4 regions of the Methylobacterium sp. AC690 genome follow, and region 2 is predicted to be linked to each of the others. Evidence: riboswitches for the same ligand, from Rfam matches in the RefSeq annotation. Region 2 holds a riboswitch; each other region holds the start of a gene.
What was found. A riboswitch is a leader RNA that binds a small molecule or an ion and turns the genes downstream of it on or off. The one in region 2 is predicted to bind cobalamin.
Positions count from the first base shown of each region.

Region 1: linked by a shared signal. The riboswitch ahead of AC0IY1_RS15235 (TonB-dependent siderophore receptor) and the one ahead of AC0IY1_RS21455 (TonB-dependent receptor) in region 2 are both predicted to bind cobalamin.
Region 3: linked by a shared signal. The riboswitch ahead of AC0IY1_RS03520 (TonB-dependent receptor) and the one ahead of AC0IY1_RS21455 (TonB-dependent receptor) in region 2 are both predicted to bind cobalamin.
Region 4: linked by a shared signal. The riboswitch ahead of AC0IY1_RS00925 (CbtB domain-containing protein) and the one ahead of AC0IY1_RS21455 (TonB-dependent receptor) in region 2 are both predicted to bind cobalamin.

Region 1 covers NZ_CEEDOX010000012.1:72,299-77,369, forward strand. The annotation lists gene AC0IY1_RS15235 (TonB-dependent siderophore receptor) at 1-2,121, opposite strand, end outside; cobalamin riboswitch at 2,233-2,441, opposite strand; gene AC0IY1_RS15240 (PAS domain-containing protein) at 2,826-5,071, opposite strand, start outside.
Region 2 covers NZ_CEEDOX010000021.1:65,121-70,191, reverse strand. The annotation lists gene AC0IY1_RS21470 (type I secretion system permease/ATPase) at 1-326, opposite strand, end outside; gene AC0IY1_RS21465 (helix-turn-helix domain-containing protein) at 678-1,001, shown strand; gene AC0IY1_RS21460 (DUF2934 domain-containing protein) at 1,040-1,228, opposite strand; cobalamin riboswitch at 1,389-1,589, shown strand; gene AC0IY1_RS21455 (TonB-dependent receptor) at 2,013-4,154, shown strand; gene AC0IY1_RS21450 (PepSY domain-containing protein) at 4,404-5,071, shown strand, end outside.
Region 3 covers NZ_CEEDOX010000002.1:249,048-254,118, forward strand. The annotation lists gene AC0IY1_RS03520 (TonB-dependent receptor) at 1-1,515, opposite strand, end outside; cobalamin riboswitch at 1,828-2,028, opposite strand; gene AC0IY1_RS03525 (hypothetical protein) at 2,117-2,416, opposite strand; gene AC0IY1_RS03530 (FdhF/YdeP family oxidoreductase) at 2,723-5,020, shown strand; gene AC0IY1_RS03535 (hypothetical protein) at 5,017-5,071, shown strand, end outside.
Region 4 covers NZ_CEEDOX010000001.1:188,223-193,293, forward strand. The annotation lists gene AC0IY1_RS00905 (cobyric acid synthase) at 59-1,513, opposite strand; gene AC0IY1_RS00910 (hypothetical protein) at 1,510-2,226, opposite strand; gene cobO (cob(I)yrinic acid a,c-diamide adenosyltransferase) at 2,226-2,837, opposite strand; gene cobU (bifunctional adenosylcobinamide kinase/adenosylcobinamide-phosphate guanylyltransferase) at 2,834-3,346, opposite strand; cobalamin riboswitch at 3,453-3,645, shown strand; gene AC0IY1_RS00925 (CbtB domain-containing protein) at 3,700-3,876, shown strand; gene AC0IY1_RS00930 (CbtA family protein) at 3,904-4,659, shown strand; gene AC0IY1_RS00935 (DUF1636 family protein) at 4,652-5,071, shown strand; gene cobW (cobalamin biosynthesis protein CobW) at 5,068-5,071, shown strand, end outside.

The DNA.
Region 1 (5,071 bases), on a different contig from region 2:
GTAGGCGGTGTCAAAAACGTTCTCCACGTTGATGCTGAAGCGGAAGTTCTCGAACTTGTAGTAGGCAAGCGCGTCGGCGACGACGTAGGTCGGCAGCTTGAAGCCGGAATTGGACGCGTCGCCCGCCCGCTCGCCTGCCGCGCGCACGCCACCGCCGATGCCGAGCCCTCGAAGGAGGCCGGCCTGGACCTCGTAGACCGCCAGCATGGTGCCGCTGTGCTCGGGGATGTTGAGCAGCGGGGCGCCGAGCGGGAGCACGTTGTCCTTGGTGATGAACGCATCCGTAAAGGCGTATCCGCCGATGATGCGCAGCTCCGGCGTGAGCTGGCCCGCTGCGGAGAACTCGAAGCCCTGGCTGCGCACGCCCCCGGCCGCGATCTGGAAGCCGCTATTGCTAGGGTCGGCGGTGAGGACGTTTTGACGGTCGATGCGGAAGGCCGCGCCGGTCAGCATCAAGGCACCGCCGTATAGCTCGACCTTGACCCCGGCTTCGTAGCCGAGGCCCGTCTCAGGCTCGAACGGCCGCGACTGGGCCCCGAGGCTCGCGTCGGTGCCGATGTTGGGACGGAAGCTGGTGCTGACGTTGGCGTAGAGGGCGAGCTCGGGAAGGGGCTGATAGACGAGGCCGGCCCGCGGCGAGGCGGCGGCCCGGGTCTGCTCGCCGCTCGTGTTCCCGACGCGCTGCTTGAAGGACCGCTCGAACAGGTCGAAGCGCACGCCGGCGAGCGCCTTCCATTGTGGAGCGAGGTCGATCAGGTCCTGGGCGTAGAAGCCGGTATCTGTCACGCTCTCCAGGGTGTTGGAGGCGCGCGTGAGCGGCGGCAGGGGCTGGCCGTAGCGCGGGTTGTAGATGTCGAGGGCGTAGGGGAACGTGTTGAAGTTCGAACGCAGGTAGAGCTGCCGGTTATCGAAATCCTCGCGGTCGAAGCCGAGGAGCACGGTGTGGCCGATGTCGCCGGTCGTGAACTTGCCGACGATCTCGGCCTGGCCGATGGCCGAGTCGTAGCTGTAATCGCGATAGTTGCGGTCGCGGATGACCGTGCGGTTGTCGGATCGGAGGCCGCGGCCCTCGGCGCTCTCGCCGTTGAGGGTGCCGGTGTTGAACTGCGCCGCGAGCCGCATCTGCCAGTCCGCGTCGAAGCGGTGGTCGAGGCGCACCTGCAGCACCTCGTCGGTCTGGCGGGTGACCTGTCCGGGTTCGCCGAGGAAGCGGGAGATCGGCACGAACCCGAGCTGCTTGTTTATCGCGACCACGCCACGGTCGACGATGACGTTGTTGCGGGTGACCGAGGCCTCGACCGTGAGCTTGGTGTCCGGCGTCACCTGCCAGCTGAGGACGGGGGCGATGAAGAGCCGGTCGTCGCCGACGAAGTCGCGGTAGCTGTTCTGGCTCCCGCCCGCGAAGTTAAAGCGGTAGAGCAGCGTCTTTTCGTCGTTGAGGGCACCACCGGAATCGACGGTGCCGCGGAATTGCTCGAACGAGCCCCAGAGCCCGCCCATCTCGACGAAGCGGGTGGCGGTGGGCTGCTTGGTGATGATGTTGACGAGGCCGCCGGGGTCGCTGCGACCGAACAGGGCGCCACCCGCCCCCTTGAGCACCTCGATGCGCTCGATGTTCTGGGTGTCGATGAGCGGGGGCGGGCCGCCTCGGTTGGCCGCCAGGCCGTTGCGGTAGACCTCGGCCGTCGTCACACCGCGGATGGCGTAGGCGAACGTGCCCAGCCCGCCGAAGTTGTTGGTCTGGGTCAGCCCAGGCACGTAGTCGAAGGCGCGGTCGACACGGGTGGCGTTGACGTCGGTGATGAGCTCGCGCGGCACGACGGTGACCACCTGCGGAACGTCGAGCTGGCGCGTGTTGGTCTTGGTGCTCGATACCGCACGATCCGAGCGGAAGCCCGGGGTCGGCCCGATTATGCTGATCGCGTCGAAGGAGCGACCGAGGACGTCCGAGCGGACGGGTCTACCTGCGTTGGCCTCGACAGAGAGTGTGTCGAGGGCGACCGCCGCATCCTGGGCTTGCACCTCGCTAATCAGCAAGCCTGCTGCAAGGATCGTGCTCCCGCGGAGAAGGCGCGAGAGGCGGCGGTGTCGCCGACAAGGAAATTGGAGAACAAAGACCATCGGGCGAGCCCCACCGCTTGCCGGGGCCGCGTGTCGATGGAGCGCGCGTGCGCGATGAAGATCCGATGGACCCGCGTCGAACAGCGACCCACCGGACACCCCGCCCGCGAGACCAAAACAACCGCCAAGGCAGGTCTCCTGGCTCACGGGTCGTCACCGCTGCCTGACCTTCCCAGCACGAGTTGCCAGTGGTCATGTTCGGCAGCGGCTCACCGCTCACAGTTGCGGGGGCAGCTCCGGTCTCGCCCTTACAGGCTTCACCGAATTCCCTCTTAGCTCACGATCACGGGACCGTGAGAACCTTGACGGCTCCACCGGCATCTTCCGGCTGGACAAGTCAACGGAGTAGACACCGACACTTGGGGGCGAGAGGTAGGGGAGCTGTTTGTAACGGCTGATGTGTCTCAAACGACACAACGGCTTCGGCACGATTTAGCTGTTCCGAAAGGGTGTCGCTACCTGCTCACTCCGACAATGAACGACCCTGCAAGAAGACTGGGCAAGAGGACATGTACGGCGAAATTGGGTAGGGAATCATCCGTCCGCTCTACGGCTGGGTTGGGTGGTTTGCAGCCTGTCTGCTTACGGTTCGTAGGACGCGGGAAGCTGACGTTCAGCCGTGGACGATTGATTAACCCGTATTTCCATTGGCGCCTACAAGCTCGATTTTTGGCGTTAAGCGTACCTGGGTAACCCGGCGACCTTTATGCTTCGATGATCGAGCGGATCTTGCTCGCAAGTCCTTCGACCGGAAAAGGCTTAGTGATCATCTGCATACCGGGTGCGAGGTGGCCTGCACCGAAGGCAGCGTTCTCCGCGTAGCCTGTCATGAACAACACCTTCAGGTCCGGCCGCCCGGTTCGGGCCTGGTCCGCGAGCTGTCGGCCGTTGAGCCCAGGCAGACCGACATCCGTAACTAGGAGGTCGATGCGCGCGTCCGACTGCAGGATGCGGAGGCCGGAAGGCCCGTCAGGCGCTTCCCGGGTGGCGTACCCGAGTTCACCCAGCACCTCGACGACGAGGGTTCGCACCGTATCGTCGTCCTCGACCACCAAGACCGTCTCGCCAAGTTCGGCACGGGGCGTCTCGCCCCTGGTGGTGCCAGGCTCTTCGAACTCACCGAAAAACCGTGGCAGGTAGAGCTTCACCGAGGTGCCTTTCCCGGTCTCGGAGTAGATTTTGACGTTGCCCTCCGACTGCTTGGCGAACCCATAGATCATGCTCAGCCCGAGCCCGGTGCCCTGCCCGATGGGCTTCGTCGTGAAGAACGGATCGAACGCCTTCGCGATGACGTCCGGCGGCATGCCGGAGCCGGTGTCGGTCACGCAGATGCAGATGTATTGTCCGGCCCGCACCCCGATCTCGCGCGCGACATAGGCATCGTCGAGGAAGCTGTTCGCCGTCTCGATGATGAGCCTGCCTCCCTCCGGCATCGCGTCGCGGGCGTTGATGGCGAGGTTCAGGAGGGCGTTCTCCAATTGGTTCGGGTCGCACAGCGTCAGCCATAGGCCGCCCGAGATCACGACCTCTAAGCGGACGCGCTCACCCAATGTTCGACGGAGAAGGTCATCCATAGAGCCGACGAGCCGGTTCACGTCGACGGCCTTCGCTTCCAGCGGCTGCTGACGCGAGAAGGCGAGAAGGCGATGGGTGAGGGCAGCAGCACGTTGGGCGGACGCCATGGCGAGGTTGGAGTAGCGCGACAGGTTCTCGGTCCGGCCCTCGTTGATGCGGGTCTGCATCAGGTCGAGCGACCCGACGATGCCGGTGAGCAGGTTGTTGAAATCGTGTGCGATCCCCCCGGTCAGCTGTCCGACGGCCTCCATCTTCTGGGACTGGCGCAACTGCTCCTCGGCCTGCTCGCGTTCGGCAATGGCCTCTTGGACGCGGGCCTCCAAGGTGTCGTTCATCTCTCGCAAGGCGACCTCGGACGCCTTCGTCGCGGTGACGTCGTAGATCACGCCCACGTGTCGCAATTCGGAGGAAGCGTCGTCGCGAACGGCCTCGCCACGCCGGGCGAGCCAGCGCGTCTCGCCCATGTCAGCCAGCCGGACACGCATCTCGGCGTAGGGAAGCTCCCCTGCCTCGCGGAGGCCCGGGTTCAGCAAGGGACCACCGTCGATGACAAGGGCGTTGACCGCGCTGACCGACAGGTTGACCGCCGGGACGACGCCAAGGAGGGCGCAGAACTGGGGAGATACCTCGACGGTGGCGAAGCCCGGCACGAACTCGAACGTGCCGATGCGGCCCGCGGTCTGGGCGATGCGCAACCGCTCGACGACCCGCTTCTGTTCGGTGATCTCGACGAGGGCGCCGGTGAAGCGTGAGGGGCTACCATCAGCGTCATAATCGCACCGTCCGCGGGCATGGACCCAACGGATCGCACCGTCCGGCGCCTGAAGGCGATATTCCCTGTCGAAGACCTCTGCGCCATTCAGGATGCCGCTGACCGCCAGGCGTACCCTGGATCGGTCCTGTGAATGGATGCGGTTGAAGAAGGCGGTGGTGGGAACGCCATCCGTGCCGACATCCTGCCCAATCCCGTTGAGCAGGGCGAAGCGGTCGTCGACGTGGAGGCGCTTTCCCGGAATGTCCCAAGCCCAGGTCCCGGCGATACCCGCCGCCGCCACGGTGATCTTCAGTTGCCGCTGCGCTTCGGCCAAGCGCCGCTCGATACTGGCCAGTCGCTCCTGCGCGACCGCCCCCTGGTGCGAGGGTGTGACGTCCACCTGGGAGGCAAAAAAGTACATGAGCCCGCCGGTCTTGTCGAAGACCGGGCTCAGGTAGAGCTCGTTCCAAAACGTACCACCGTCCTTGCGGTAGTTGAGGATCTGGACCTTGATTTCCCTGTGTTCTGCGACCGCGCTTCGAACGAGGGCCACGGAAGCCGGGTCCGTGTCGGGACCCTGGAGAAATCGGCAGTTTCGTCCGAGGATCTCGCTTGAGTCGT
Region 2 (5,071 bases):
CGCAGCAGCGCCCCGCGATGCGCGGCATCGAAGATCGGGTCGGCCACGCGCCGGTCGAAGATCAGGCCGCCGCGCACGAGAAGCCGCGACCGCAGCATCTCCAGCGCGGCGTAGACGCCGAGGCCGAAGACCGCGATCAGGGTGATGCCCATGAGCGTGGTCTCGTTCCGGCTCGGCAGGACGCGATCATAGATCTGCAGCATGTAGAGCGGGCTGACGAAGAGCAGCAGGTTGATGAAGAACCCGAAGGCGACCGCCGTCGCCAGTACGGGCCGCATCGCACGCAAGCCGTCGCTCAACACCGACCGCGTCGCCTGCGTGCTCATGCTGGACTCTGCATCCCTGTGCGGGCGCCGGCGACGCCCGATCCGAACGTCCCAGGCAATCCCATGCCTGAATTCTTCATCCACGGATGATAGCGCAGTCTGGACTGTTTCCAACAAACTTGCCACCGGCCCCGCCGGATCACGGGCGTCGAACGGCGCGGCCCGAGCGCGGCGGCGTCACCGCACCGTCTGAGCCTCGGCGTAATCGCCTCGACGTCATGAGCGAGGCGCCCTGCGGAAACCGGCCGGGCTCGCGCCGTCTGGACAGTCTCCCGGGTCCTGCTCTATATGGTATTTACTGTACAAATTGATCGTGCCCCAACCATCACGGCCCGAGGAGGGATGTCCCGCGTGTACGCTCACCACCAACGGCTGGATTCGGAGGGGGTGCTGGAACTGCGCCGGGAGGGCGGCCGCTTCCTGAAGAACCTGCGCGAGGCACGCGGCCTGTCCCAGCGCCAGCTCGCTGCCCTGGTCGGGGCCGAGTACTACACCTTCATCTCGCAGCTCGAGACCGGACGCGGACGCATCCCGCCGGATCGCTACCGCGCCTGGGCCGCCGCCCTCGAGGTCCCCGCCAGGGACCTCGTCCGGGACCTGATGCGCTTCTACGATCCGCTCACCCACGAGATCCTGTTCGCGGACGCGGAGCCGGCGCCGCCCGCCGACGGCTGAGGCGACCCGCCCCCGCGCCTGCGCCCGGCGCCCAGGTGTCAGGAACGCGCGGCGTCCTCCTGCGCCGGCGCGGCCGGCTTCGGGGCGTTGCGGGCACGCTCGGCCCGCAGTTCCCGCTCGGCCATCAGCCAGAACTCGACCTCGAACCCCTCGGGACGATGATTGCGCTCCCAGATCTCATGGGCGCGCTCGCGAATCCGCTCGAACGTGATCCCATCCTCGGACATCGTGCGCTCTACTCCTTCAGTCTCGCTCACAGCGTCACAGCTCGGTTCTCCCTGCTGGGCCAACGCTCCACCGCGGGATTTGTCCCCCGATCGGCGCGCGGCCGCCCCTCCGGAGGGCTCCTGGCGGATCCAGGAGGGTTTGACGGCGGCCCCGGAAACGGCCTAGCTTATCCGCGACGGTTCCTCTTTAGCGAGGATCAAAAGGGAACGCGGTGAGGGCGAGCGCCCGAGGCCGCGGCTGCCCCCGCAACTGTAAGCGGCGAGTTCCTCATCAGCACGTCACTGGGTTCTCGGACCTGGGAAGACGATGGGAGGGCGGTGACCCGCGAGCCAGGAGACCTGCCGTCAGTCGTGGTCACACGCGAAACGCATCGGGCGGGGTGTCCTGGTGGGTGTCGGGGGTGGATGCCGCGTGGCATCCGCGCCGGCCTCGTTCGCGGTGACGTGCCACTTCGCGCGACCCGTCGCGTCAGCCGTCCCGTCGATGCCCGTCCTCGCCCGCGCGCCCCGCCCCCGCATGCTCCCTCCGGCCGCCCCGCGCGGTCCGGACCCGGCTGCGCCGCGGACAAGCCCCCTTGGGGTCCCCGCGCACGATTGTAATGTTATAACATTCAGTCTAGCGAAGACGGCAGGTCGGCCCCGACCGATGCCCGCGCCCATCCCCGGTTGTCCCATGCCCGTCGCCCCCATCCCGTCCCGAACCGCGCACCCGCGCGGGTCGCGGCCAGGCCAGAGCTTGCCCCCGCGACACGTCCTGCCCCTGGCGGCCCTGCTCGGCGGCCTGATGCCGATCGCCGCCGAGGCCGAGACCCGGGAAATCCTGACTCGGGAAGTCCAGACTCGGGAGGCTCCGCCGGCCGTGACCCTGGAGACCCTGGAGGTCTCGGGCTCCGGCCGGGGCGGCCCGCCGCCCGCCGAGGGCCTCAACCTGCGCAGCGTCGGCCGCAGCGCCAGTCGCCTCGGGCTGACGCCCCTGGAGACCCCCGCCAGCGTCGACGTGATCGCGGGCGAGACCACGCGCCTGCGCGGCCAGAACACCGTGGCGGAGGCCGTCACCCAGAACGCCACCGGCATCACCACGGTGGCGGCGCCGGGCAACGGCAACGGCGCCTTCACGGCCCGGGGCTTCGCCGGCCCCAACTCGATCCAGCAGCTCTACGACGGCACCCGCCTGTTCGTGGGCGCCGGCACCGTGACCTTCCCGTTCGACACCTGGAACGTCGAGCGCATCGAGGTGCTGCGCGGCCCGGCCTCGGTGCTCTACGGCGACGGCGCCATCGGCGGCGTGGTCAACGTGGTGACGAAGAAGCCGGTCTTCACGCCCCTGAACGAGGCCCGCGCGGCCTTGGGCTCGGACGGCCTCGCGCGGCTCGCCCTCGATTCCGGCGGCCCCATCGGCGAGGCCCTGGCCTATCGCCTCAACATCAGCGGCAACCGCGCCGAGGGCTGGATCGCGCCGGACGGCCGCTTCCGCAACCTCGCGGTCTCGGGTGCCCTGACCCTGCAGGCGACGCCGGACCTCGCCGTCACCCTGAGCCATGATTTCGGCTACCAGGAGCCGACCCGCTACTGGGGCACGCCCCTCGTCAACGGGCGCATCCTCGAAGCCATCCGGTTCAACAACTACAACGTCCGCGACGCCCAGGTCCTCTGGACCGACAACTGGACGCAGCTGCGCACCGAGTGGACGCCGAGCGCCGACGTCACCGTGCGCAACACCGCCTACCGGCTCCAGAGCCGGCGCCAGTGGCGGGACGTGGAGCAGACCGCCTTCAACCGCGACACCGGGCGGATCGACCGCTCCAATTACATCGAGATCTACCACAGCCAGGAGCAGATCGGGAACCGCCTCGACGCCACGGTCCGCGGCAGCCTGTTCGGCTTCCGCAACGAGGTCCTGGCCGGGTTCGACGTGAACCACATCGCCTTCCGGCACACCAACAACTTCTTCTTCGACACCCTCACCAGCGTCGATCCCTTCGCCTACGACCCCGGCCTGTTCCCCGCCGAGGGCCGGGCCCGGCCGGCCTACGCCACCCGCACCTCGCAGGCCTCGGTCTTCGCCGAGAACCGCCTGATCCTCTCCGACCAGGTCTCCCTGCTGGCGGGCGTGCGCTACGACGCGCCCGTCCTGCACCGGACCGACCTCGTCACCGGCGCCAGCTTCGACCGCGACTTCCGGGCCCTGAGCTACCGCTTCGGCGCCGTCTACAACCCGACGCCGCTGCTGGCGCTCTATGCCCAGTACGCCACCGCCACCGACCCGGTGAGCAGCCTGATCTCGCTGTCGCAGAGTCTCGCCACCTTCCGGCTCTCCACCGGCGAGCAGGTGGAGGTCGGCGCCAAGGGCGTCGCCTTCGGCGGCCGGGCCGAGTGGACCCTGGCCGGCTACCGCATCGTCAAGGACAACCTGATCTCGACGGTGCCGGGCGAGCCGACGCGTGCGACCCAGGTCGGGCAGCAATCCTCCGTCGGGGTCGAGGCGGCGGTGAGCCTGCACCTCGCCGAGGCCTGGCGCATCGACGCCAACCTGGCGCTGCTGCACGCCCAGTACGACCGCTTCGACCAGGCGGTCGGCGGCACCGTGGTGTCCTTTGCCGGGCGCCAGCCCATCGACGTGCCGGAGCGGGTCGGCAACCTCTGGGTCAATTGGGCCTTCGCCCCGGCCTGGGAGGCGCGGGTCGGCCTGCAGCACGTGGGCGAGACCTTCAGCGATTTCGGCAACCAGGCCCCGCGCCCGGCCTACACCCTGGTCAATGCCGGGCTCGACCACCAGGTCACGCCGGATTCGCGCCTGTCGCTGCGCGCCTACAACCTGTTCGACACGATCTACGCGATCAGCGGCAACGCGGTGAACGGGGTCGGCACCAACTGGCTGCTGGGCCGGCCGCGCTCCGTCGAGGTCGCCTACAGCGTCCGGTTCTGATGCGGCTCAAATCCCTGAAGCGTTGGCTGATCCTCGGCCACCGCTGGCTCGGCATCGCCACGGGCCTGTTCCTCGCCGCCTGGGTGCTGTCGGGACTGGTGATGCTCTACGTGGCCTTCCCGGCCCTGACCGAGGCCGAGCGCCTGTCCCGCCTCGCGCCGATCGCCTGGGACCGGGTCCTCCTCGGCCCGGACGAGGCCCTGGCCCGGGCCGGCCTCGCGGCGCCCCCCCGGCGGCCTCAGCCTGTCGATGCGGGCCGGGGCGCCGGTCTACCAGGTCACCACCCGCGCGGGCGCCCGGCACCCGGTCTCGGCCCAGACCGGGCAGGCCCTCGGCCCCCTCGACGCCGCCGCGGCCCGGGCCCCGTTCGGGCCGGACGCCACCGTGCGGGCGGTGCGCCGGGACCCATGGACCGTGCGCGACCGCTACGACCCGGTGCGTCCCTTCCACGTGGTGGCGCTCGGGGACGCCGCCGGCACCGAGCTCTACGTCTCGGCCCGCACCGGCGCGGTCGTCCTCGACACCACCCGCCGGGAGCGCCTGTGGAACTGGCTCGGGGCGATCCCGCACTGGTTCTACCCGACCCCCCTGCGGGCGCGGGCCGAGCTCTGGCGCGGCACCGTGCTGTGGGTCTCCGGCCTCGCCACCGCCGGGGTGCTCGGCGGCCTCGTCCTGGGGATCTGGCGCCTGCGCCTGCGCCGGCCCTACGCCTCCGGGGCGGTGACGCCCTATCGCGGGCTCGCCCGCTGGCACCATCTCCTAGGCACCCTCGGGGGCCTGAGCCTCCTGAGCTTCGTCGCCAGCGGCTGGCTCTCCATGAACCCGAACCGCTGGTTCTCGCCCCGCACGCCCCCGGCGGCGATGGCGGAGGCCTATGCGGGCCCCCCGGCGCCGATCGGCCGCGAGGCCCTGGACGG
Region 3 (5,071 bases), on a different contig from region 2:
GAACAGGTTCTCGGACGCGAAATCGAGCTGGAACAGCGTCACGGCCGTCTCCAGCCCGGCGATGCTGCGGTTGCGCAGACCGATCTCCGATCCCGTCGAGGGCACCAGGAAGGGCGACCGGCTGATGGTGAACAGGGGGCTGGTCGGATCCACCGTGGCGGTGACGCCGCGGGCGTCGTTCGAGTGGAAGCCGCCGCCGTAGTTCACGAACAGCTCGGTGTCGAACCACGGGCCCAGCACGAGGCCGAGCTTCGGGTTGACGATGCTGTCGCGCGCCGTGCCGGAATTCGCCGCCGTATCGGACACCACGTCGGCGTAATAGGTATCGGCGCGGAAACCGACGCTGGTGCGCAGCCAGTCGGTCCAGCGCAGGCGGTTCTCGTAGTAGAACGCTCCACTTGCCTCCAGCACCCGGTCGTCCAGGACCGTCGAGCGGTACTGCCGGTTCGTGGTGTTGAACAACCCGACCCGGATGCTGTCGGTGCGGGTCTGAACGCCGATCTCGTTCTCCATGGCCACGCCGAACAGGCTGCCCTGGACAGTATGGCTGACCTCCCCGCCGCCGAGCACGCGGCTGTCGCGCTGGCGGAACTGATCGCCGTTCACCGGATCGTTGAGGAAGTAGGTGAAGTCGTTGAACAGGTTCATGCCGTAGCGGATGACGTAGGCGCTCGCCCGGGTGATCCCGGCGTCGCTCGTCCGGCTCCAGCGGCCCGAGAGGGAGAAGCGGCCGGTGTCGCCGCCATCGGTGGGATTCAGGGAGCCGAAGCGGCCGATCAGGCCTTCCGCCACCGCCCGCTCGGGGATCTGGTTGGTGGCGTTCCACCTGGCCCAGTAGGCCATTCCCGTCAGCGCGAAGCCGTCGAGGGCCGTCCCCTGGCTGTAGCGGACGACGGCGTTGAGCTTGGCGAGGCGGTCCGGCACGTCCCAGGGGCCGTCATAGGTCTGGGCCTCGCCGGCCACGAGGAGGCGGCCTTCGCCGAGGGCCGCGGAGGCGATGCTGAGGGCGCGCTTGTAGCCGAAGCTGCCGAGCGAGGTCAGCGCGAGGTTGCGCTCCACCGTGTCGAGATAGTCGATCCGCACCGAGCCGGCCGAGGCGAAGTCGCCGTCGCGGACGAAGTACGGCCCCTTGTGGAACGCCACCGCGCCGACGAGCTCGGGAATCAGGAAGTTGAGGTCGGCATAGCCCTGGCCGTGGGCGTGGGTGCGCATGTTCACCGGCATGCCGTCCACCGCGATGGCGATGTCGGTGCCGTGGTCGAGGTTGAACCCGCGCAGAAAGAACTGATTGGCCTTCCCCTCCCCGGAATGCTGGGTGACGATGAGGCCGGGCACGCTCTCCAGCACCTCCCCGGGCCGTGAGATCGGCCGGCTGTTCAGCGCCGCGCCCGAGATCACGCCGGCGCTCGCCGCATCGACGGTCCGGAGGCCGCCGCCGATGCCGGTGACGCCGCCGACATACCCCGCATTGGCGGCCGGTCCACGCCCGCCGCCCGCCGGTGCCTCCGCGGTCACGGACAACTCAGCGAGATCCGCCTGCGCGCTCTGGGCGACGGCGTCGGGAATCCCGGCGCCGCAGGGGGCGAGACCGGCGCAGGCGGCGAGGAGCCAGGATCGGCGGGAAAGCCGTGAACGACGGAACAATCGAGAACGAGAGGGCGAACGAGAACGAGAGGGCGAACGAGAACGAGAGGGCGAACAAAAATCAGAGGACGACATGGGACCTCGGGCGACGTCTGTGGCACGTCACCGCGAACGAGGCCGGCGCGGATGCCACGCGGCATCCACCCCGACACCCATCAGGACACCCCGCCCGATGCGTTTCGCGTGTGACCACGACTGACGGCAGGTCTCCTGGCTCGCGGGTCACCGCCCTCCCATCGTCTTCCCAGGTCCGAGAACCCAGTGACGTGCTGATGAGGAGCTCGCCGCTTACAGTTGCGGGGGCAGCCGCGGCCTCGGGCGCTCGCCCTCACCGCGTTCCCTTTTGATCCTCGATCCTGAGGAACCGTCGGGGGTCAGGAGGCCCGATCGGCGGCTGCGGCGTCAATGGCCGCGGCGGGTTTTCAGGCCGGTGTGCCCGGCAGGCGACAGGGGCCGGGCGTCAGCGCCGTCCCTACGGTTTCCGGGCCGGCTCGCGCCGGTGGCCCGTCCCGGCCAGCACGGCGCCGCCGGCCGCCAGGCCGAGGAGGATCCACTTCAGGGGAAGCCGGTCCGCGCCCTCGCTGCGCTGGGGCTCGGTCACCATGTAACCCGGCGGTAGTTCCACGCCGGGCTTTCCGTAGGCCCGAGCGTCGGCGATCTGCTCGGCGGACACGGCCCATTCGGCCCCCATCTGCCGATCATGCGCCATCACCGCGAGGCCGACCGCGAGGGCGACGGCCGCCGCCGCGAAGATCCTCACCGGCGTCTTCATCTCCCGCGCTCCCGCCTGCCACGCGCCCCAGCCGCGATCCGGGGCGAGGGTTAGGCGATCGGCCGGCCCTCCGCCAGAGTGCGGTTCTCGGGATCAAGCACCTGATGTTTCGCATCGCGGCCTGGAACGGTTTTAACCCACTCTTCATCGGCTCTGCAAAAAACGCATGGTACCCCTAACGGCATGACTGGCCTGCGTTTTCACGCGATTGAGCGCGCACGGTGCATCGCGATATCGCTGGAGCGAGACTGCTCCGCTTCGCGACCGATCGTCGGCCACGCGAGCCCTGCCCCTCAGGACCCCTTCATGGATCATCCGGTCGCGTCCCCGAAGCGCTCCTCCGCGGCTGGCGGCTGGGGGGCCCTGAAAAGCTGCGGCAAGCACCTGCTGGGAAGCCGGGCGCCGCTGTCGGGCGCCCGTGCCATGCTGAAGGCCAACCAGCCCGACGGCTTCGACTGCCCGGGCTGCGCCTGGGGGGATCCGGCCCACGGCTCCTCCTTCGAGTTCTGCGAGAACGGCGTGAAGGCGGTGTCCTGGGAAGCCACGGACAAGCGCACCCCGCCGAAATTCTTCGCTAGGCATACCGTGACCGAGCTGCGCGACTGGACCGACTACGCCCTGGAGGGCGAGGGCCGCCTCACGCATCCGATGCGCTACGACGCGGCGAGCGACCGCTACGTCGTCACCACCTGGGACGCCGCCTTCGCGGAGATCGGCGCCACCCTGCGCGGCCTCGATCACCCGGATCAGGCCGAGTTCTACACCTCGGGCCGCGCCTCCAACGAGGCCGCCTACCTCTACCAGCTCTTCGCCCGGCACTACGGCACCAACAACTTCCCCGACTGCTCCAACATGTGCCACGAGGCCAGCGGCATCGCCCTCCAGGCGGCCATCGGCGTCGGCAAGGGCACCGTGCTGCTGGAGGATTTCGAGAAGGCCGACGCGATCTTCGTGGTCGGGCAGAACCCCGGCACCAACCATCCGCGCATGCTCGGTGACCTGCGGCGCGCGGCCCAGCGCGGCGCGAAGGTCGTGGTGTTCAACCCCGTGCGCGAGCGCGGGCTGGAGCGCTTCGCCGACCCCCAGAATACCGTGGAGATGCTGCGCGGCGCCAGCGCGCCGGTGGCGAGCCACTACTACCAGCCGCGCCTCGGCGGCGACATGGCGGCGTTCCGCGGCATCGCCAAGGCGGTGTTCGCGGCCGACGATGCGGCGCGCGCGGCCGGAAAGCCGTCGCTGCTCGACCGTACGTTCCTGCGCAACCACACCGCGGATTACGAGGCCTACCGGGCCGCCGTGGACGCCACGGGCTGGGACACCATCGAGGATCAGTCCGGCCTGACCCGGGCCGATCTCGAGGTCGCGGCCGAGGTCTACCTCGCCGCCGACAAGGTGATCTGCACCTGGGCGATGGGCGTGACCCAGCACCGCCACTCGGTGGCCACCATCCGCGAACTCGCCAACGTCATGCTCCTGCGCGGCCATGTCGGCCGCCCCGGCACCGGCCTGTGCCCCGTGCGCGGCCATTCCAACGTGCAGGGGGATCGCACCGTCGGCATCAACGAGAAGCCGCCGGCCGCCCTGCTCGACGCCCTGGAGCACGAATTCGGCTTCACCGCCCCGCGCACCCACGGCCACAACGTGCTCGCCGCCATCCGGGCCATGCTCGACGGGTCTTCGAAGGCCTTCATCGGGCTCGGGGGCAACTTCGCCCGCGCGACCCCGGACACCACCCTGGTGGCCAAGGCCCTGGCCTCCTGCGAACTCACCGTCCACATCGCGACGAAGCTCAACCACTCGCACCTCGTCCCGGGCCGCGTGGCCTACCTGCTGCCCTGCCTCGGCCGCACCGAGATCGACCGGAATTCGAAGGGCAAGACCCAGATCGTCACGGTCGAGGATTCCATGAGCATGGTCCACGGCTCGGGCGGCATCAACAAGCCGGCCTCCGCCGAACTGCGCTCCGAGATCGGCATCATCGCCGGCATGGCGGCGGCGACGGTCGGCTCCGAGCGGGTCGACTGGGCCGCCCTCTCCGACGATTATGATCGGATCCGCGACCTGATCGAGCGCACCATCCCGGGCTTCACCGGCTACAACCTGCGTGTCCGGCGCCCGCGCGGCTTCATGCTGCGGAATCTCGCCGCCGAGCGCAGCTTCGAGACGCCGACCGGCCGCGCCAACTTCTCCGCCGATCCGCTTCCGGAGGCGACGGAGCACCAGCAGGCGAAGCGCGCGGCGGACACCTTCGTGCTCCAGACCTTCCGCAGCCACGACCAGTACAACACCACGATCTACGGCCTCGACGACCGCTACCGGGGCGTCTACGGCGAGCGCCGCGTGGTGTTCGCCCATCCGGACGATCTGGCCGAGATCCGGGCCCGGACCGGCGACCGGGTCGATATCGTCGGCACCCACGCCGACGGCGTGACCCGGGTGGCCGAGGACTTCCGCCTCGTGCCCTTCGACATGCCGCGCGGATCGCTGGCCGGCTACTACCCGGAGCTCAACGTCCTCGTGCCGCTGTCCACCTTCGGCGAGGGCAGCGACACGCCGACCTCGAAGTCGGTGCTGGTGCGCCTGCGCGCCCCGGCCGCCGCATGAGCGAACCGCCGGCCGACGCGGAGACCTTCCTGGCCGTCACCGACTCGGTGG
Region 4 (5,071 bases), on a different contig from region 2:
CCTCGCCGCGCCCGCTTCGACTCGGGCGTTCCGGCTCGGAGCCTAATCCGTCCGGCCGCTACGACGCCAGGGCGAGGAGCGCGTCGCAGGCGACATGCGCCTCGCAATGATCGGCGAGCCGGTCGAGCACCGCCTCGATGCCGGCCTCGTAGGCCAGCCCGCCCGGGGCCGCGCCGAGGCGGGCGAGCCAGGCGCCGCGCTGGCGGTCGTCGGCGAACAGGCCGTGCACGTAGGTGCCGGTCACGCGGCCGTCGGCCGAGACTGCGCCGTCGAAGCGCCCGTCCGCCAGTTGGATCGCCGGGCGCGCGGTGTCGGGCCCGGTGGTGTCGCCCACATGCATCTCGTAGCCCGAGAACGGTACGCCGTCCGGCTGGCTGGTGCCGGTGACGGCGGCCAGGTGCTTCTCCGGCGTCATCACGGTCGCGATGTCGAGGAGCCCGAGGCCCGGCACCGAGCGGGGCGCGCCCTCGATGCCGTGCGGGTCGTCGATGCGCCGGCCGAGCATCTGGTAGCCGCCGCAGAGCCCGAGCACCCGCCCGCCGCGCCGGACATGGGCGTGCAGGTCGATGTCCCAGCCCTCCGCGCGAAAGGCTTCGAGGTCGTCGATGGTGGTCTTCGAGCCGGGCAGCAGCACGAGGTCGGCCACCGGGATCGGCTCGCCCGGGCGCACCAGCACCACCGCCACGTCGGGCTCGGCCCGGAGCGGGTCGAGGTCGTCGAAGTTGGCGATGCGCGGCAGCACCGGCACGGCCACGACCTTGCGCCCGGTCGATCCGGCGCCCGAGCCCGCGAGCCCGAGGGCATCCTCCGCCGGCAGGCGAGCCGCGTCGGGAAAGTGCGGGATCAGCCCGAAGCTCGGCCAGCCGGTCGCCTGCGCGATGGTGGCCATGCCGTCGGCGAACAGGCTGGGATCGCCGCGGAAGCGGTTGACGAGAAAGCCCCGGATCATCGCGGCATCGGCCGGATCGATCACCGCCTTGGTGCCGACGAGGCTGGCGATGACGCCGCCCCGGTCGATGTCGCCGAGCAGGATCACCGGCGTGCCGGTGGCGCGGGCAAAACCCATATTGGCGATGTCGCCGGCCCGCAGGTTGACCTCGGAGGCCGAGCCCGCCCCCTCGACCACCACGAGGTCGGCCTCGGCCTTCAGATACGCGAAGCTTTCCAGCACCGAGGCGAGGAGGCGCGGTTTCCAGGCCTGGTAGTCCCGCGCCTTGGCGGTGCCGACCATGCGGCCCTGGACCACGACCTGGCTGCCGGTCTCGCTCTGGGGCTTCAGCAGCACCGGGTTCATGTGCACCGAGAGCGCCACGCCGGCCGCCCGCGCCTGCAAGGCCTGGGCCCGCCCGATCTCGCCGCCATCGGCCGTGACGGCGGCGTTGTTCGACATGTTCTGCGGCTTGAACGGCCGCACGGCGAGCCCGCGCCGGGCGAAGACCCGGCACAGCCCGGCGACGATCAGCGACTTGCCGACATCCGAGCCGGTGCCCTGGATCATGAGGGCGCGGGTCATGGCTGTGGCCGCCCCGACGGGGACGTCGCGCAGGCCGGATCGACGGGGCGCCCGGCGCGATGAAAGGCCAGGATGGCGGCCCCGTAGGTCTCGACCACCTCCGCGAACGGTACGCGCTCCGCCGTGAACAGCACGGCCCGATGCCGGAACAGATGGTCCGGGATCGCGAGGTCGCCGCAGGTCGCCGCCGGGGGCGGCGCCTGGTCCCACCCGTGCGGCAGGGGCTGCCACAGGAGCTCGGCACCGATGGTCTGCCGCGTCGTGCCGAGGGCCTGGACCACCCGGCCGAACGGTGTGTCGGTGGTCTCGAGAAGGCGGTTCATCTCCGGGGTCAGGCGCTCGGGCACGTACCAGTTGTCCGCCTCGGACAGGACGTGGTCGCCGCAGGCGAGCTTCACCTGACGGTAGCGCAGGAGCGTGTCGGGCCCGGCATTCAGGCGCCGGCGCGTCTCCTCCGAGGCCGGCTTGTCCGCGCCGCGCTGCAGGTTCGCGGCGAGCCGGGGGGTCGCGGCCATGCCGTGCTCGGCGCACCAGCCTTCGAGGGTCGCGGTGGCGGAGCGGCTGGCGAGCAGCCGGGCGTTCAGCCCCTCCACCACGGCCAGGGCCTCGACGCGGCCCAGATAGGTGGCGGGCCACGGCCCGGCCGGGTCGGCCCGGACTCCGTGCGCTCCCAGCACGGTGGACAGCGCGACCGCCACGATGGCCGCCCGCATCAGAACTCGATCCCCGCCTGCGCCTTCACCCCGGCGGCGAAGTGGTGCTTCACGCTGCCCATCTCGGTGACGAGGTCGGCGGCCTCGATCAGGGCCGGCTTGGCGTTGCGGCCGGTGACGATGACGTGGAGGTCCGGTCGGCGCCCCCGGAAGGCCGCCACCACGGCGTCGAGATCGAGGTAGTCGTAGCGCAGCGCGATGTTGAGCTCGTCCAGCACAACGAGGCGGATCGTCGGATCGGCCATGAGCTCGAGGGCCTTGGCCCAGGCGTGCTCGGCGGCGGCGATGTCGCGGGCCTTGTCCTGGGTCTCCCAGGTGAAGCCTTCGCCGAGCGTGTGCCAATCGATCTGATCGCCGAAAGCCTTGAGGGCGTGCTTCTCGCCGGTGTCCCAGGCGCCCTTGATGAACTGCACCACGCCGACGCGCCAGCCATGGCCGAGGGCCCGCAGCATCAGCCCGAGGGCCGCCGTGGTCTTGCCCTTTCCGGGACCGGTATTGACGATGAGGAGCCCCTTCTCGATCGTCTTCTCCGCCACCTCGGCGTCCTGGACGGCCTTGCGCTTCTCCATCTTCTCGCGGTGCCGCGCGGCCTCGGTCTCGGCGTCCGTCATGGGGTGGCTCCGGGTTGGGGTTTCACGATCATCGGCAGGCCCGCCACCGTGAGGACGACGCGGTCCGCCTGGGCCGCGAGGCGCTGGTGCAGGCGCCCGGCGGCATCGCGGAAGCGGCGCGCGAGGGCGTTGTCCGGCACGATCCCGAGGCCGACCTCGTTGCCGACCAGGACCACCGGGCCGGGGGCCGCCGCACAGGCCGCGAGCAGCGCGGCGGTGGCAGCCTCGAGGTCGGCCTCGGCCAGGATGAGGTTGGTGAGCCAGAGGGTGAGGCAATCGACCAGCACCGGCCCGGTCGCGGCGGCGACCGCCTCGGCCAGGGCGATCGGCACGTCCTGCGTGATCCAGCCCTCCGGGCGGCGGGCGCGGTGGAGCGCGATGCGCTCCCGCATCTCGTCGTCCCAGGCCTGGGCGGTGGCGAGGTAGAGCCAGGGTCGAGGCTGGGCCTCGATCAGCGCCTCGGCATGGGCGCTCTTGCCCGAGCGCGCGCCGCCGAGCACGAGGATCATTCGGGGTGGAGGATGCGGCATGGGGCATGCTGTGCCCGATATCGAGGTCCGAGGTCAAAGGCGGGAAACCCGCCCGGGCCGCGTTGTCAGCGGATCGGCAACCGCGTAGAAGCGAGGATCGGACGGTGCCCCGGCGACGGGGTGAAAAGGGAATGCGGTGAGGGGGCGACCCTGAAACCGCGGCTGCCCCCGCAACTGTGAGCGGAGACGGGACTGCCATCAGCCACTGGAGCGATCCGGGAAGGCGGCAGGACCAGCGACCCGCGAGCCAGGAGACCTGCCGTCGAAAGTGGACCTGCCGTCCACGCCCCATCCTTGACGGCCGCCGGCGGGGTGGCCAGGAGATGTACCCGATGTCGACCAACACCCTCGTCCTGACCGGCAGCCGCACCAACGAGCGCCTCGGCGCCGTGTTCGTGGCCGCCTTCCTCGGCCTCGGCCTCGTGTTCATGGCCGGCTTCGCCCCGGCGATGGCGCTGCACAACGCGGCGCACGACTTCCGGCACAGCCAGAACTTCCCCTGCCACTGAGCGCCTCCGCTTAAGGCAGAACCGCCCATGATCATCCGGCTCGTGTCGGCGGCCCTGGTCGCCGGCTTCCTCGCGGCTGTCGTCGCGACGGGCCTGCAGCTCGCGCTCACCTCGCCGCTCATCATCGCGGCCGAGCGCTACGAGACGCAGGCCTCCGCCGCGCCCGGCCGGCCGACCCCCGCTTCCCTGATCGTCCGCGTCCACGGCGGTCACGATCACGGCACCAAGGCCCCCTCGGTGGCGGGCGGCGAAGTCGCGCCCGACTGGCAGCCGGGCCCCGGCCTGCCGCGCATGGCCTTCACGGCGCTGGCCACCCTGGTGGGCGGCGTCGGCTACGCGCTCCTGCTCGGTGCCGTGCTCCTCGCCTGCCACCGCGAGCCCAGCCCCGAGGCCGGCCTGCGCTTCGCCATCGGGGGCTTCCTCGCCGTGGCGCTGGCCCCGGCCCTCGGCCTGGCCCCGGAACTCCCCGGCATGGAGGCCGCGCCGCTGGCCGACCGCCAGTTCTGGTGGGTGATGACCGCCGCGGCCACCGCCATGGGCCTCTACCTCATCGCGATCCGGCGGGCGCCGATCACCATCGCGGGCGGCCTCGTGCTCCTCGTGGCGCCCCATCTTGCCGGGGCGCCGGAGGCGAGCCACGCCGCCTCGAACCTGCCGGCCTCCTACGCCGCCCAGTTCGCCGCGCGCTCGCTCGGCATCGCCTTCGTGTTCTGGGCGGTGATCGGGTTGGCCTATGGCTGGGCCTGGGGCCTCTTCGGCCGAACCCGGCCGACCCATGCCTGAGGCCGCGCCCGTCACCCTCTACGTCTGCGCCACCTGCCGGGCGGCCGGCGATACGGCGGAGCCCCGCGCCGGCGCCCGCCTGCTGGCGGCGCTCCAGGAGGCCGTGAGCACCGGGGCCCACCCCGGCATCACGGTCGAGAGCGTCGAATGCCTCTCGGTCTGCAAGCGCCCCTGCACCGTGGCGGTCGCCTCGCAAGGCCGCTGGACCTACGTCTACGGCGACCTCGACCCGGTTGCCTCCGCCGGCACCATCCTGGACGGCGTCGCGCTCTACGCCGAGACAGCGGACGGCATCGTGCCCTGGAAGGCGCGGCCCCAGGAATTCCGCAAGGGCGTCGTCGCCCGCATCCCGCCGTTCCCCGCTCCTCTGCCGCCGCTCGCGGCGCCCCGCATCACGGACGCCGCCGAATGA